4 regions of the Methylomonas sp. ZR1 genome follow, and region 3 is predicted to be linked to each of the others. Evidence: riboswitches for the same ligand, from Rfam matches in the RefSeq annotation. Region 3 holds a riboswitch; each other region holds the start of a gene.

Region 1 (3,070 bases), 600 kb from region 3:
GCGGTATGCCCCCAGTTTGTCGCGCCGTCTTTATAAGCTTTGGCGCCCATGCCTATGCCGTGGCCGCTGGCGGTTTGCGAGTTGGCAACGCCGCCGTCATTGTGGATCATCGCTACCCAGGTGGCGGGCAAATTGCCAATATAGCCTGGATCGCCGGCAGACCATGGGCCTGCGGCAGAACCGTCCGGTAAGGGATCTCCGGAAGCTAAATTGTAGGTTACGTGAGCGCTAGCCATGCCGCTGATCGACATTAACGCGCCCATGGCGCCGGCTAATGCTAGTTTCTTAAAGGTTAAGTTTGCAGTCATTTTGGATCTCTATCGAATCAAATATATGAGTGTAAGCCTGTTGTTAAACAGTGCTTGGTGAGGAGATTACCGTTGTTTGGCGGCAATCCCGCTGGGTAATTAAGCCGCTAGTGCTTGTTTGCGGCGGCCGAAACCGATCAAGCCGGCCATCGCGCTGCCGAACAGCCAGACTGCGCCTGGAACAGGCACTGCCGAAGTGGTAACCAGTACGTCGTAGGTTACGCCATCGAGCGCGCCGCCACCGTGCGCGCCTACAACCAAGGTATAAAAGCCATTGGTGTGCAACCCGGGTGTGCCTGTGGCATTCCACTCGGCTTGGTCGAACACAAACGAGTAGAACAAGGTGTCGGAAGTGCTGCTCATGCTGGCTGTCCAGATAGCTTCGCCCAAGCTTGAGCCTTGCAGGCCCGTTTCGCCGATTGTGGCAGCCGCGTTACGGTCAGATGTGGAACTGCTGTCCACATTGCGATACAGGGCCACGTCCAATAAGCCGTTAAATTGGCTGTAATCGGCGTCGTTTTTCACGGTAATGGTGGTTTTGATATTGCCCGCGCTGGCGCAGTTAGCGCTTGCTGTGTTTGCGCCGCAGCTAATATGAATCAAGCCATAGTCCAGTCCCAGGCCGGTTGATGCCGAATTGCCTGCTACCGCTAAGTAAGGATGGTCGCCATCAGCCGGTAGGTCGGCCATGATGGTGCCCCAGGTGGCGGCGTTGGTGCCGCCGTTTTTGTCCGAGTAAGCTTTCCACAAGCTACCGATAGTGTTGGTGCCGAAGCTAGGGTTTGAGCTAATAAGGTTTGCTGTCAGTGCGCCATCGTTGTCTGTAGCGCTGGAGCCGGTATGTAATTCGCGTTTGGTGAAACCTGTAGCTGTTGTATGCTGACCTGAATACCACATATAGGGCAGGTTGCCTGCTACTTCTGTGGCTGTCTCAGCCGCGGTACCTGTGCCCGGAATTAAGGTGTTCGCGTTTAAGTCGCCGACTGTATAAACGTTGGTACCGTTGGCGACTCTATTGGTGCCGTTGGAGTTTGCAGATACACCGTCTGTACCGTTGATGCTGTTGGCGATGCCGAAGCCGATGGCGGAGTTACCGGAGGCTACTGTGCCCGCGCCGGTCAGGTTGTAGTAAGAGTGCGCGAATGCTTGACTGGAAACAGCCGCCAGGCCAGTTGTCAAAATAGCTGCTATAGCCGTTTTATGAAAGATCATGATCGTCCTCTTTGTTATTGGAATTAAAGGTAACAGCGAAACTGACAAAACTTGACCAACAGCAGCGAGCCAAACTTTGCCCTCGCCCATGGCGCGCATGGGGGCAATCCGGCCTTCTTTAAATCGTTTTTTAAGAACCGTGATTTTCCGGCCCCGCCTCACGACGGGTGTGGCAAAGCTTGCTTTCAGAGATTTGCTCATTCCGCCAGCGGCAGACATGGCAGGGATAGAGACCTACTAACCGCTTTTCGGAAAGCAAACCACGAAGCAAGTACACTAGTTAAAGCGAATAGTGGGCCAACTTAATAAAATATATAAATATCATTGTATTGCTGCTTATTTTGCCTGGGATGGCATGAGTGAGCTGCGGGCGAAATTCAGCGAAATAGCTCATACGCTTATTTTAAATAACACAGTTCAATTGCTGGGAAATAATCCCCGCTTGGTGGTGAAGTTTGTTTTGGTGGATTTGATTAGGAATTTCTTTCTTTTCTAGTCGTTTATTGTTAGGTTGTTGCGCCGCTCATTGGGTTGGCACGAGATTTTTCAGTGGAGAGATGTATGCAAAAAACCGATAAAACCCCGCTGTGGGTGTTCCTGGCCCTGTCCAGTATAGAAACCCGCAAAGGCGCGTTACTGTTGATCTGGAGTAGTATTGTTTTTACTCTTTACTGTGTGCCTTGGCCGCTCTATTTCGATGGCAATGGCTGGGTTGCCAAATTATTTTTGATCGACGATTGGGAATGGTTTGCGATGATGCTGCCTATGACGTTTTGGTACTGGCTGAGCATGAGATGGGTGGATAAAAACGGCGGCTGGCGTTTGGCTGGTGCGTGATATGCCGCACTATTTTTTGGAGGCATGATTCGTCAGATCGTGACGCTTGTTCCTAAAAGATTAGCTCGTAGATTATCTTTCGATCTTGTAAGCGGCGAGCTTGATTCCGTATTTGCTCTGGCACCTAGTGGTTGGAGTGAAGGTTGCTATCAAAAATCGATTGAATACTTAGGTGGCCGCCATCCAGGTTTGATCGGCTTTCCACCTTGGTAAGCAAGCGCCGGTAGTATCTAGCGGCGATGCTTTCTTCAATTTAGTGTTGTTTCTATGCTTTCACACATTCTGCCTAAAGCCGAAATATCCATTCGCGAAAACCTGCGGTGGTTATACATTCTTAGAAATTTGATGCTGTTTGCCGTTACGGTGGCGGTGTTTATTGCGGTGAACGGCCTGGGTATTAATTTGCCTCAAAACCAGCTGTGGCTGGCGATTTTTGCGATTTCCATACTCAATCTGTACACCTGGCTGCGGCTGAGAACCCCGGAAGAAGTTACCGAGCACGAGATTTTTTCGCAAATATGCATGGATGTACTGGCGTTGGCCTATTTACTTTATTTGACCGGCGGCGCGTCAAACCCGATCATTTGGGTGTTTCTGCTGCCTTTGATTGTAACTGCCATCATGCTGCCGCAGGCTTATGCCTGGAATATGGTGATCATTACCTCCTGCGTGTATACGGTGCTGATTGCCTACAACGTACCCTTGCCGGCAGT
Region 2 (3,070 bases), 1.0 Mb from region 3:
TGGAATTAAAACTGGGGTTTGAGATGCTGGTGCCCAGCTCGAGAGTGTTATCGGCACCTGACCAAGCCGCCGCAGCAGGTTGAGCAACGGCAAGGGTTAGCGCGGCGGAGGATAGGGTGATTTTAAAAATAGTTTGTAAATCGATGTTCATTTTTGAGTGTCTCCAATATCTACCACATCGTTGTTTACGATTGTGGTAGATTTAAGTTGCTGTTTAATTTGGATTTGTCTGAGTATTTCGGGCCTGGCAGCCAAAAGATAGACATCTCCAAAGGATTTAGACATGCATTGCGAGGGGTGAGTCGACAGCTGATGTCGGCTGACCTTTTCGCTCTTGTTTGCCGGGGTTTACGCGGTGCGGCGTTTGCCGAATACACCGAATCCCATTAGTGCAGAACCGAATAACCAAACGGCCCCTGGCACCGGCACTGCGCTAACACCCTCGCCGGTTATGGTCAAAGGCAGGCTGGCTCCTGTGACGTAGTCAGTGGCGGTCAGGGTAATTTGATAGTCGAAATGATCTTGACCGGTGGCGCCCGTTATCGGGTTGACGCCGGTCGCACCGGTGATGGTGTCGCCCTTGTTGAAGCCCAGTACGGCTTCTTCGATGGTCAGAGAGTAATCGCCAAAAGCAATAATGTAATTGCCCACGTCCAATGCAGTAGCCAGATAGGAGTCTCGGCTCAACAAGCTGCCATCGGCCCATCCGCCGGTATTGCCGGGTATGGTGTAGGCTGGACTGTCGTCACCGCTGACGATTTCGGTAGTCAGTGAGACTGTGTCCTGAAAAATGCGGAATTGGCTATCTGCCAGTGTTAGTTCGCCGTCGCCGTTTATATCGACATACGCGCCGGGATGCGCGCCCCAGCCCGCTGCGTAGCCTTCATTCGCCAGGACATCGATTATCACATTGGCAGCCGATGACAAGGAGAACGAATAGAAATCGATTGTGGTACCGGCGCCGTGAACCGGGTCGACGGTTTTATAGATGGTGCCGTTTACGGTCTCGGCTTGTACATTGCCGAGGCCTAAAAGTGAAATAGCAAGTGTTGCAGCCACCTTTTTCAAGGCAGGCGCATGTTTCGTGTTAACAGACATATTTCAATTCCTTTCATAGTAAGACGAAGATTTTTACCGGTAGGTTTTACCGGCGACATTCAATGTTTCGCAATTCCCTTTGCGAGTCGTTGCCTAGCGCACTTACGCCGGATGCCGCGATGCCAGGCTCTTACTTTCCGGTCCTTTGTGTACGGTAAGTGCTGGGCCGATGGCTTCCCGCGCAATTTGAACAGCCTTAAAACCGCTATGTATTTCAATATTCCTGAATTGATCACGCTACGCTATGGTTGCGAGAGAGACCGTCCAAAGAGTTTTAAATACCGGGCTTGCTTGCGTAGTGAGTTAAACAACGGGTTTAGCTAATCAGGTGATACAACAAACTATTCCTGACCAGTGAGCGAGCGCTATGGGTAGTTGTCGGTGTATGAATCTCGACCGGCTAGACCCTTCTCTTACCCGCTCATAAGAGGCAGCTCGACTATCTGAATCAGATCCGCAGCTTTCCGGCCCCGCCTTGCGACGAGTGTGGCGACTTGGTGGCTGCGCCCAGGAGGGTGCAGCACTATTTGTAATGCAAAACGTGCGCCAAAATATATTTAAGCGTGGATTTGTAGTGCTTTTCTATGGCTATGTTCATATAAAACAATGGGATAAGCTGTTTTATTTGATAGGGTGGAGTAGTAATAAGTGTGGCGGTTTTCTGGGGTTTTAGATGGCTATAACGCTATGCAGGGTGTGTTATTTCGCGTATTTTGGGTTATATCCCTTATTTTATTTAAGAGATTTTGGGTGGCAGCTTTGAGTTTGCGCCGTAAGGGTAAAAGTCATAAGTTCGGGTAGTGATATACCAAGCTGGCTGCTTAAAAATCAGGGTGCTGGAACGAAGGTTGGGAACGAATTCCGAAATAAAAATCCAACGTTCTCATGCGTATCATGACTTCGTCGGCAATCGACGACCAGCCTCGCCGGAGCTTTAGTCATCTGCCAATTGCTGACGAAAATCACTCTGTCCCAGAAAAGGTTGATTCCTCTAATCGCCTTTGCCATCAGGTGGAAAAGGCATTTTTTGCATTTAAGGCGATGGCATGGCATAGCTACTGGTTAAGCTAAAAACACCGCTTGGTTCTTGCCAGCCTTGTAGTTACGCGGTATTGCGCTTTGGGCGGCTGTGTTATGACGACACTATCCAATATTTCCAACACAAAATTTTCAAACTTAAATTAAGATGCCCGACACTTTCACCGAGGATAGATATGAATAAAACCGATGCCATTTTGAACAAGGGTCAGAAGCTCTATGAAGACGATGCCTACATTTTGTTGTGGACGAAATTTTTTGGCCTGAGCCTGCTGGCGCTGACCTCTTACTATGTCTACGATAAACAAAAGCAACGGCTGATCAAGCTCATGAGCAGAGAAAAAACCTATCTGATGAGCATCAGTTACTACCTAACCCACGATTATGGTTTTACCCCGACAATGGTGCTGGAAGGTATCAGTTTATTTAAGGATATTTCGGTGGCAATTGCCGATAGAGGCTGCGAGATCTGGAAGACCTTCTTTGCGGAAACCGCCAAAGATAAAGCCAGGACGTATGCGGTCCGGGGCATCCGCAAGGATAAAAAAGCCAAGGCTTGAGTTTCCACACCTTATGCATTTTGTGCTTGGAGGCCGTCAATAAGTCGCGGACAAAACCCTGGTCAGTTTTTAACTGCTCGAGCGGCAATCTCTTTATAGGAATAGTCAGTGCAGGAATCATCCACTAAAAAACGCACGCCAATTTTTGGCAACAAACCTTTGGCTCGACCTACCAAAAGGCCACCGCGCGCATGTTGATTACCCAAACCGGCGAGTTGGTCGGTTTGCTGGGTCCGGTGCATCGCAAGCAGCGGCTGCTGCACAGCTTGGGCGACAACGCGGCACTGATAGTCGAACGGGTATTCCGCCCGTTCGGTTTGGACATCGGCGCGCAAACTCCGGAAGAAATTGCCTTGTCGATAGTGGCCGGCATT
Region 3 (3,070 bases):
GAACCGCCGGCAGAACGTTTGTGGAACAGGACTTTAGCCGTGGTTGCCGCAGAACCGTTGACGGTCAGGCCGGGTACGTTAGTAGAGTTCAGTGTGCAGAAATAAGCACTATGGTTTTTACCTTCGGAACCCGCTGTACCGTTGTCTTTAAATACATCCAAAGTACCGGCGTCGCACAAGTTCACAAACAAGGCAGCCAGGGCTTTGTCTTGCGCGCTAGCGCCGGACATGAAGATTTCGATATCCGGCGTAACGCTAGGCGCATGTGCGGATGCACCTTGCGAGAAACCTGCCAGAGAAGCCACTGCGATAGCAGCAGACAATAATTGCTTTTTCATTGTATATCTCTCAATTGATTGAATTTAGAGTGTGAGCCGACCCGTTCTTGAAGAGGGAACCAGCGAAACAGAATCCGGCCGGCTCAAGACGTTTGCGGGATTAAACCGCCAGCGATTTACGGCGAGTGGCGCGCAGTACACCCATCAGACCGGCGCCGAACATCCAAACTGCGGCTGGCAGCGGCACAGCAGCAGGTGCAGCGGTGTAGGTCAATGAACCGACATTGCCGTTGATTGCAAAATTCCATGTACCTGGAAAAGTGACTAATTCGCCAGTGTCGAAGTCGCTATCATTGACTTTTTCATGAACAAAGGCCAAAGCGGTGCCCAATTGGCCTTGCCCGGTAAATGGCAATGCGGTTTGCAAATCATTACCGTAAACAGCAGTGTAGCCTTGTTGGCCGACTGTTTTGAAGGTGCTCAGGTTGTTGGCATTAGCATCTTGAGTTTGGATATAGCTGACCAAATCATTCCATTTACTCATGCTGTTGCTAATGTCTGCTGCGTTGGTATCGAAAGCAGCAGGTGCAGGAACTACTGAAGTTGTATAGAAACCATACTTAGCAGTATCTGAAGGGTCGTTCAGTAATCCATGTCCACCCGAAACACCCCAAGTAACGTTGTTGCCGGCAGTGTAAGCAGCAGCGAACGATTGGAAGTTGTTGTCGCTCAGTGTGAATGACAATGGTTGGCTGGGGTTAGCCAAAAATTGTTCAACAGTGATGCCCAAATCCAGCGTGTAAGAGTTTTGTGCTGTGTAGTTAACCAGGTTAAACAAAAACTCACTACCGTCTGCTGTTGCATCGCCGATAGCTTGGATACGCGCTTCCGCGGCGCCTGAAGCGGCCGCTGCCAATACTGCAACTGCCAACAATTTTTTAGACAATTTCATTTTTAAAACCTCATGTTTAAATTTCGATTAATGACATAAGGTGACAGCCCAGCCGTCTTGACCTGCAAGACCCGTGACTTTCCGTCCCCGCTTCACAACGAGTTTGGCTTTTACACGCTTTAGATTGCACTCGACACCATCTAACATCCTGACAGCGCCGCTTTGTTGCCCCCGCGACCATGTTCCGCCTAGCCTCCTCCCTATCCTCTTCCTTCGCCGCTCCTTGTTCGTGCCGTCCGTGTTCCCTAGTTGCTCCCGAATCTTTGCTGAACGGCCGTTCCTCAACCCCTCAACTTGGCGCGAATTATTCCAGAGCAATAGCGGCGTTTCGGTTACAGCATTGTTAAATTAACGTGACATGTAATACATCTGTATTACAAAGCCCGCTGCTAACACGAAAATTCAGCTGATGACTGGGCGCGGGAGGGAGCGATGAAATCTAAGATTCTATTTGCGGGGGTCGCATCAGTGCGATTCAGTTAAGGAAGAAACCCCTTCTCCCTCCGGGAGAAGCTTGGGATGCGGGAATCAAATAAAGCTATTTTCGGTGTAGCCTAGGTATTAGTGGCCGCTAGCTCTCGACGGCAAGGGCCTTGCTGGCTATTGAGCAAGTTAGTTAAATCCAAAAAGTCCGTCATGCCGCCGGGTTAAGGGCGTCCGGTGCCATGGATGGCAAGCTTCGAACTCTGCGTGCGCTGAACACGGCATTCCCCGACAAGCAAACGCCTTGCGACCGCTTCACCAATCGATTGGGAACACTGGGCTCCCGCCTGCGCGGGAGCGACGGACGTTAAAGGCCAGGCTAATATGAAGGCGGGCTAAACAACGCCCAACAAGACTTTGGCGTTAACGATACCGTCCGCATCGGCCGGTTTTTCCACATCGATTTGCAGCACTTGCAAGCGGTGTTTGGTTTCCAAAATTGTCAGCCATGACATCAGTCGGTCGAAGGCCAGATTTTCCAGCCAGACGCTGACTTTGTCCTCGCCTTCCGGTGACAGATGTTTGATCGCCGGTTTTATATCCAGCTGTTGGCTGCTGAAATCGACTAACGCCAGCGGCGATTGATTACCGCCATCCACTGCCGGCGTATCAACCGCGGCTTGTTGCCGCAAAGCCGCCGCTTCGTTGCCGACTTGTTGTAAATAGCTATAGATTTGCTGTTGCGCCTGGATTTTTAGCGTCAGCAAGCGGCTCTGCTCCGCCATCGGTTGGTAAAACAGCAGGTATGCGCCATACACCAGTACGACCAATAAACCGCCCAGCCCCAGCACTCGCTCTCTGGGTGATAGTTCAGCAAAACGCTGGGTTAAGTCATTTTTCGCGAATCTCAAGTTGCGCCTCCACGCCGTTTGCGCCGCTATCGGCGGATTGAAGTTTCACCAGCATGCTGCTTTGCAGTTGTTGTTTGAATTGCTCCAGCTGGCCGATGTCATCGGCAACCACATGCAACTGCAAACCGCCGTTCAGGAAATTGAGCTTTTTCAGGTGCACGGCGGGCGTGTCTTTCAATACCAAGCCGGACCGGTAAAGCAAGCGCATGAAACCGCTACCGACGGAATCGTGTTGTTTTCTGAGCAGCGCCAGTTGTTGCTCGGCTTGGGCTTTGACATTAACGATACGTTTCACTTCGGGAAAGCTTTGTTTGAACAGCGCTTGGGTTTTTGCTTCCAACTCGCTCAGCTCGGCTTGCTGTTGCCAGTAGGTGTGCAATAAGGCGTAGCTCTGCACCGCCAAGGCCACCGCCAGAATAATGGCCGCCGGCAGCCACTGTTGCCAGCGGTCTACCTTTCGGCTGCTGACAGCATAGGCACCGCTCAACAAATTCAGCTCTACAGGC
Region 4 (3,070 bases), 4.3 Mb from region 3:
AAAGCTCAGGCTCAGGTTGTTTAAGTCGTACACCGCCATCGTGAAATAAATGTTATTGGCCAGGTACCAACCGGTGCGGCCCAAAGTTTGCCGGTTGGCATCGTAAAACAGCGAAAAATCGCCGTTGACCAAGCCGGCTCCAGTCGGCGGCCAGTTCGGCGCATAAAAACCCTGCACGCCGGTCATGCCCACTTGTGCCCCGGCCACGCCGGCCAGCGTGCCGGTATCGATGGCAAAATCGGCTGATGTGGCTTTGACGTAACGCTGGCTGGCTTGCGGACTGGGATCGCTACCGATAGCCGTCAACTCGAACACCTGATTGAGTCCGGAAATCTCGGTGGTATTGAGTTGGCTAAGCAAATGGTCGCCGGTATTGGCCGGATTATCAGCATTGGACGTTGCCGTACTCCAAAACGTCGACAAGTAATAGCCCCCGGCATAAGGTGCCAGCGCATTCCGGTCCAGGTTCATCGTAAACGTACCGCCGGATGGCGCATTCAATGTCGCGGCGTCGGCGCTTGCCGAGGCCATTCCCATACCGATGGCTAGCATCGCCCGTACCACCAAAGCGGGATAGCCACAGTTTTTGTTGATCTTCATAAAATCCCTATCAGCGGATGGTCAGAATAAGCCCTCTCCCTGCCTAAATACACAAGCGGCCGCAGTAGGCGGCATGCGGGCACGAAGAGGGATTTATTTTGGAAAGTCCTTGCCCGGAGCGAATCTTGGCGACCGCCCCAAGCCCACTTTGCGCGTTAAGCCGCGACCGAGGCTTTTCTACGACTTTTACCCAGCAAGCCCAGCAGCCCGCTGCCGAACATCCAGACCGCCGCCGGTACCGGTACCGCCGATGGCGCCGTACTGGGAGCCAGGCTAAAAGTACCGACCACGGCATTGGTATTGGCGCCAACCAAACCGGCCCATAAACCGGTCCATTGCAAATCGCCGCTCAGTAGTAATTCGCCATTGCTGCTTAGCGACTCGGAGACGTTGGTCAGCTTCAAGAAATTTTGGTAGCCAAAACCGGTATCGTAGGTTTTGATATTCCAGGTGCTCCCGGTTTTTACCAGGCTAAAGTCGTAGGGCGTCAAAATGCCGCTACCGCCTTGGCTGGTTAATAACCAGGCGCCGCTCAGACCGATTTGACCGACCGAGGTATTGCCGGCGTCCATCGTCGTGGCTTGTTCGGTACGGCCATAGGGGCCGGCAGCCGGATAGCTGTTGGTCGTGGTGTTGGCGTTAACCGCAAACGACATCGCTGTGTTGGCGGTTGCCGATAGCGTCGTTCCGCCGGTGGTTGCGCCGGTGATACCCAGCAAATTGTCGCTGGCACCCCAATGTTTCGCGACAATCCAGCCATTCGGATAGCCACTGCCGACATTCACCGATGCCGCCGCAAAAGCGGCATTGTTGATGGTAATGGTGGCATCGCCGCTGACTTGTGCAGCGCTGGCTGTAGCAGGCGCCAAAACGGCGGTCAATGCGCTGAAGGCGAGCAGGCCGGCGCTTACCCATTGAGTGCGGTTGTAGTGCAAGATTGTCATTTTTTATTCCTTAATAAATTACGGTTAAAGTTAATCTGCAAATCGCCAACCCGAATTTCGGGTCTTAAACTGGCAGGTAACCCGGCTGTCTTAATCTCCAAGACCCGTGGCTTTCCGGCTCCGTCTCGCGGCGGATGTGGCATGTTTGTCGCGGTCCTTACGACATCACTCTAAATCCCTGAGTGAGGTGCTCCTGAAAAACTCCTGTGGCAAATAGTTAACGACGGCATCAGTACTTGATTGAAAAACTTAGAAACCCGGCGCGGCCGGCTGCCGGCGCTACCCGGCCCTCGAAATAGCCGTAGGGCTGAAAATAATCCTCATCACTGAGATTTTTGACCGTGGCCGCCCATTGGAAACGCCCGGTTTCGTAAGCCAACGCCGCGTCGAAGCTGTGGTAGCCGGCGGTTTTAAAGCGATTGTTATTGGATAAATAAGCGCCGGCGCGGGCGTACACGCCGAAGCCCAAGCTAAAACCTTGCAACTCATCTTGCTGAAAGCGGTAATGCGCCCAGAGCCGCCCGGCATCTTCCGGAACTTGAGCCAAGCGATTGCCGGCAGCCACCCCGGCTTTGTCGTCCATGAAGCGGGCGTCGGTATGCGCATAGTTTGCCAGCACGCTGAAGCCCTCGACCGGTTGCCAGAGCAAATCCATTTCGATACCGCGCGAGCGTTGCTGCCCTGCGGCGACCGAACGCCGCAGGAAATCGCTGCTGTCGGTGACCGCGACCTGGCTGCGCTCGATTTGGTACAACGCCAGTTGGCCGCTGAATTGATTCGCAAAATTGAATTTCAGACCGGTTTCCAGATGATTCGACAATTCCGGGGCCGGCGTATCGACGAAATTGACAAACGGTTGGCCGCGCATGCCCTCGCTATAAGAAATAAACCAGGAAACCTCGTCGTTTAGGTCGATCACGCCGCCGAGGCGCGGCAACCATTTCAGCGTATCCGTGGTGACATTTACCCCGGTTTGCGCGTTATTAAAATCGATACCCACCTTGCCCAGCCTAAGACCGGACAGCCAATGCAAACGCCGGTACAGCGTGCTTTGCCACTGCAGGTAAGCGCCGTAAGTGAGGTTTTCGATGAACTGATTTTCCCGGCCCGGACCGGGTACGGCATAAGGGGAGTCAAATATCGGTGCGCGCAGATCGACCGTACCGACGCCGAATCCTAAGGCGCCGAAATCGCCCTCGATAAAGCCGGCATCTTGCAAACGGCTGTAGTCCGCGCCCAACAACAGATTGTTTTCGCTAGGACCCAACTTGAAATTGCCCTGTAAATTGCCCAATACGCTGCGTTCATGCTGTTGTTGAAACAATTCGGCGTTCACCAGGGCCCAGCGCGATGCCGACAGCAAGGGCCGATCCGCGACCAGGCCATCGCTGCCGAACAGGGTCTGAATTTTCTCGTCGAATTTAGCCTGCGCATAGCGCGCCTTCAGGTTTAAGCGCCAGCTCCCGGTGAGCTGCCGGTCCAGCGTAGCCCATACCGCATCGGCATCTGAATGGCTATCGGGCAGA

Evidence for each region. Region 3 has a riboswitch for cyclic di-GMP ahead of DDY07_RS03345 (hypothetical protein). Riboswitches for the same ligand answer to the same signal wherever they lie in the genome.
Region 1: another riboswitch for cyclic di-GMP. It lies ahead of DDY07_RS23980 (hypothetical protein); the one in region 3 lies ahead of DDY07_RS03345 (hypothetical protein).
Region 2: another riboswitch for cyclic di-GMP. It lies ahead of DDY07_RS08150 (hypothetical protein); the one in region 3 lies ahead of DDY07_RS03345 (hypothetical protein).
Region 4: another riboswitch for cyclic di-GMP. It lies ahead of DDY07_RS22915 (hypothetical protein); the one in region 3 lies ahead of DDY07_RS03345 (hypothetical protein).

The regions. Positions count from the first base shown of each region.
Region 1 covers NZ_RCST01000001.1:128,512-131,581, forward strand. The annotation lists gene DDY07_RS00590 (hypothetical protein) at 1-308, opposite strand, end outside; gene DDY07_RS23980 (hypothetical protein) at 408-1,520, opposite strand; cyclic di-GMP riboswitch class I at 1,620-1,704, opposite strand; gene DDY07_RS00600 (hypothetical protein) at 2,082-2,357, shown strand; gene DDY07_RS00605 (hypothetical protein) at 2,382-2,570, shown strand; gene DDY07_RS00610 (ATP-binding protein) at 2,625-3,070, shown strand, end outside.
Region 2 covers NZ_RCST01000001.1:1,771,024-1,774,093, reverse strand. The annotation lists gene DDY07_RS08155 (hypothetical protein) at 1-151, opposite strand, end outside; gene DDY07_RS08150 (hypothetical protein) at 349-1,098, opposite strand; cyclic di-GMP riboswitch class I at 1,525-1,599, opposite strand; gene DDY07_RS08145 (hypothetical protein) at 2,313-2,696, shown strand; partial or broken gene DDY07_RS08140 (XdhC family protein) at 2,885-3,070, shown strand, end outside.
Region 3 covers NZ_RCST01000001.1:729,065-732,134, reverse strand. The annotation lists gene DDY07_RS03350 (hypothetical protein) at 1-338, opposite strand, end outside; gene DDY07_RS03345 (hypothetical protein) at 439-1,230, opposite strand; cyclic di-GMP riboswitch class I at 1,270-1,348, opposite strand; gene gspM (type II secretion system protein GspM) at 2,049-2,564, opposite strand; gene gspL (type II secretion system protein GspL) at 2,545-3,070, opposite strand, start outside.
Region 4 covers NZ_RCST01000001.1:4,999,681-5,002,750, reverse strand. The annotation lists gene DDY07_RS22920 (hypothetical protein) at 1-600, opposite strand, end outside; gene DDY07_RS22915 (hypothetical protein) at 756-1,544, opposite strand; cyclic di-GMP riboswitch class I at 1,617-1,695, opposite strand; gene DDY07_RS22910 (TonB-dependent receptor) at 1,774-3,070, opposite strand, start outside.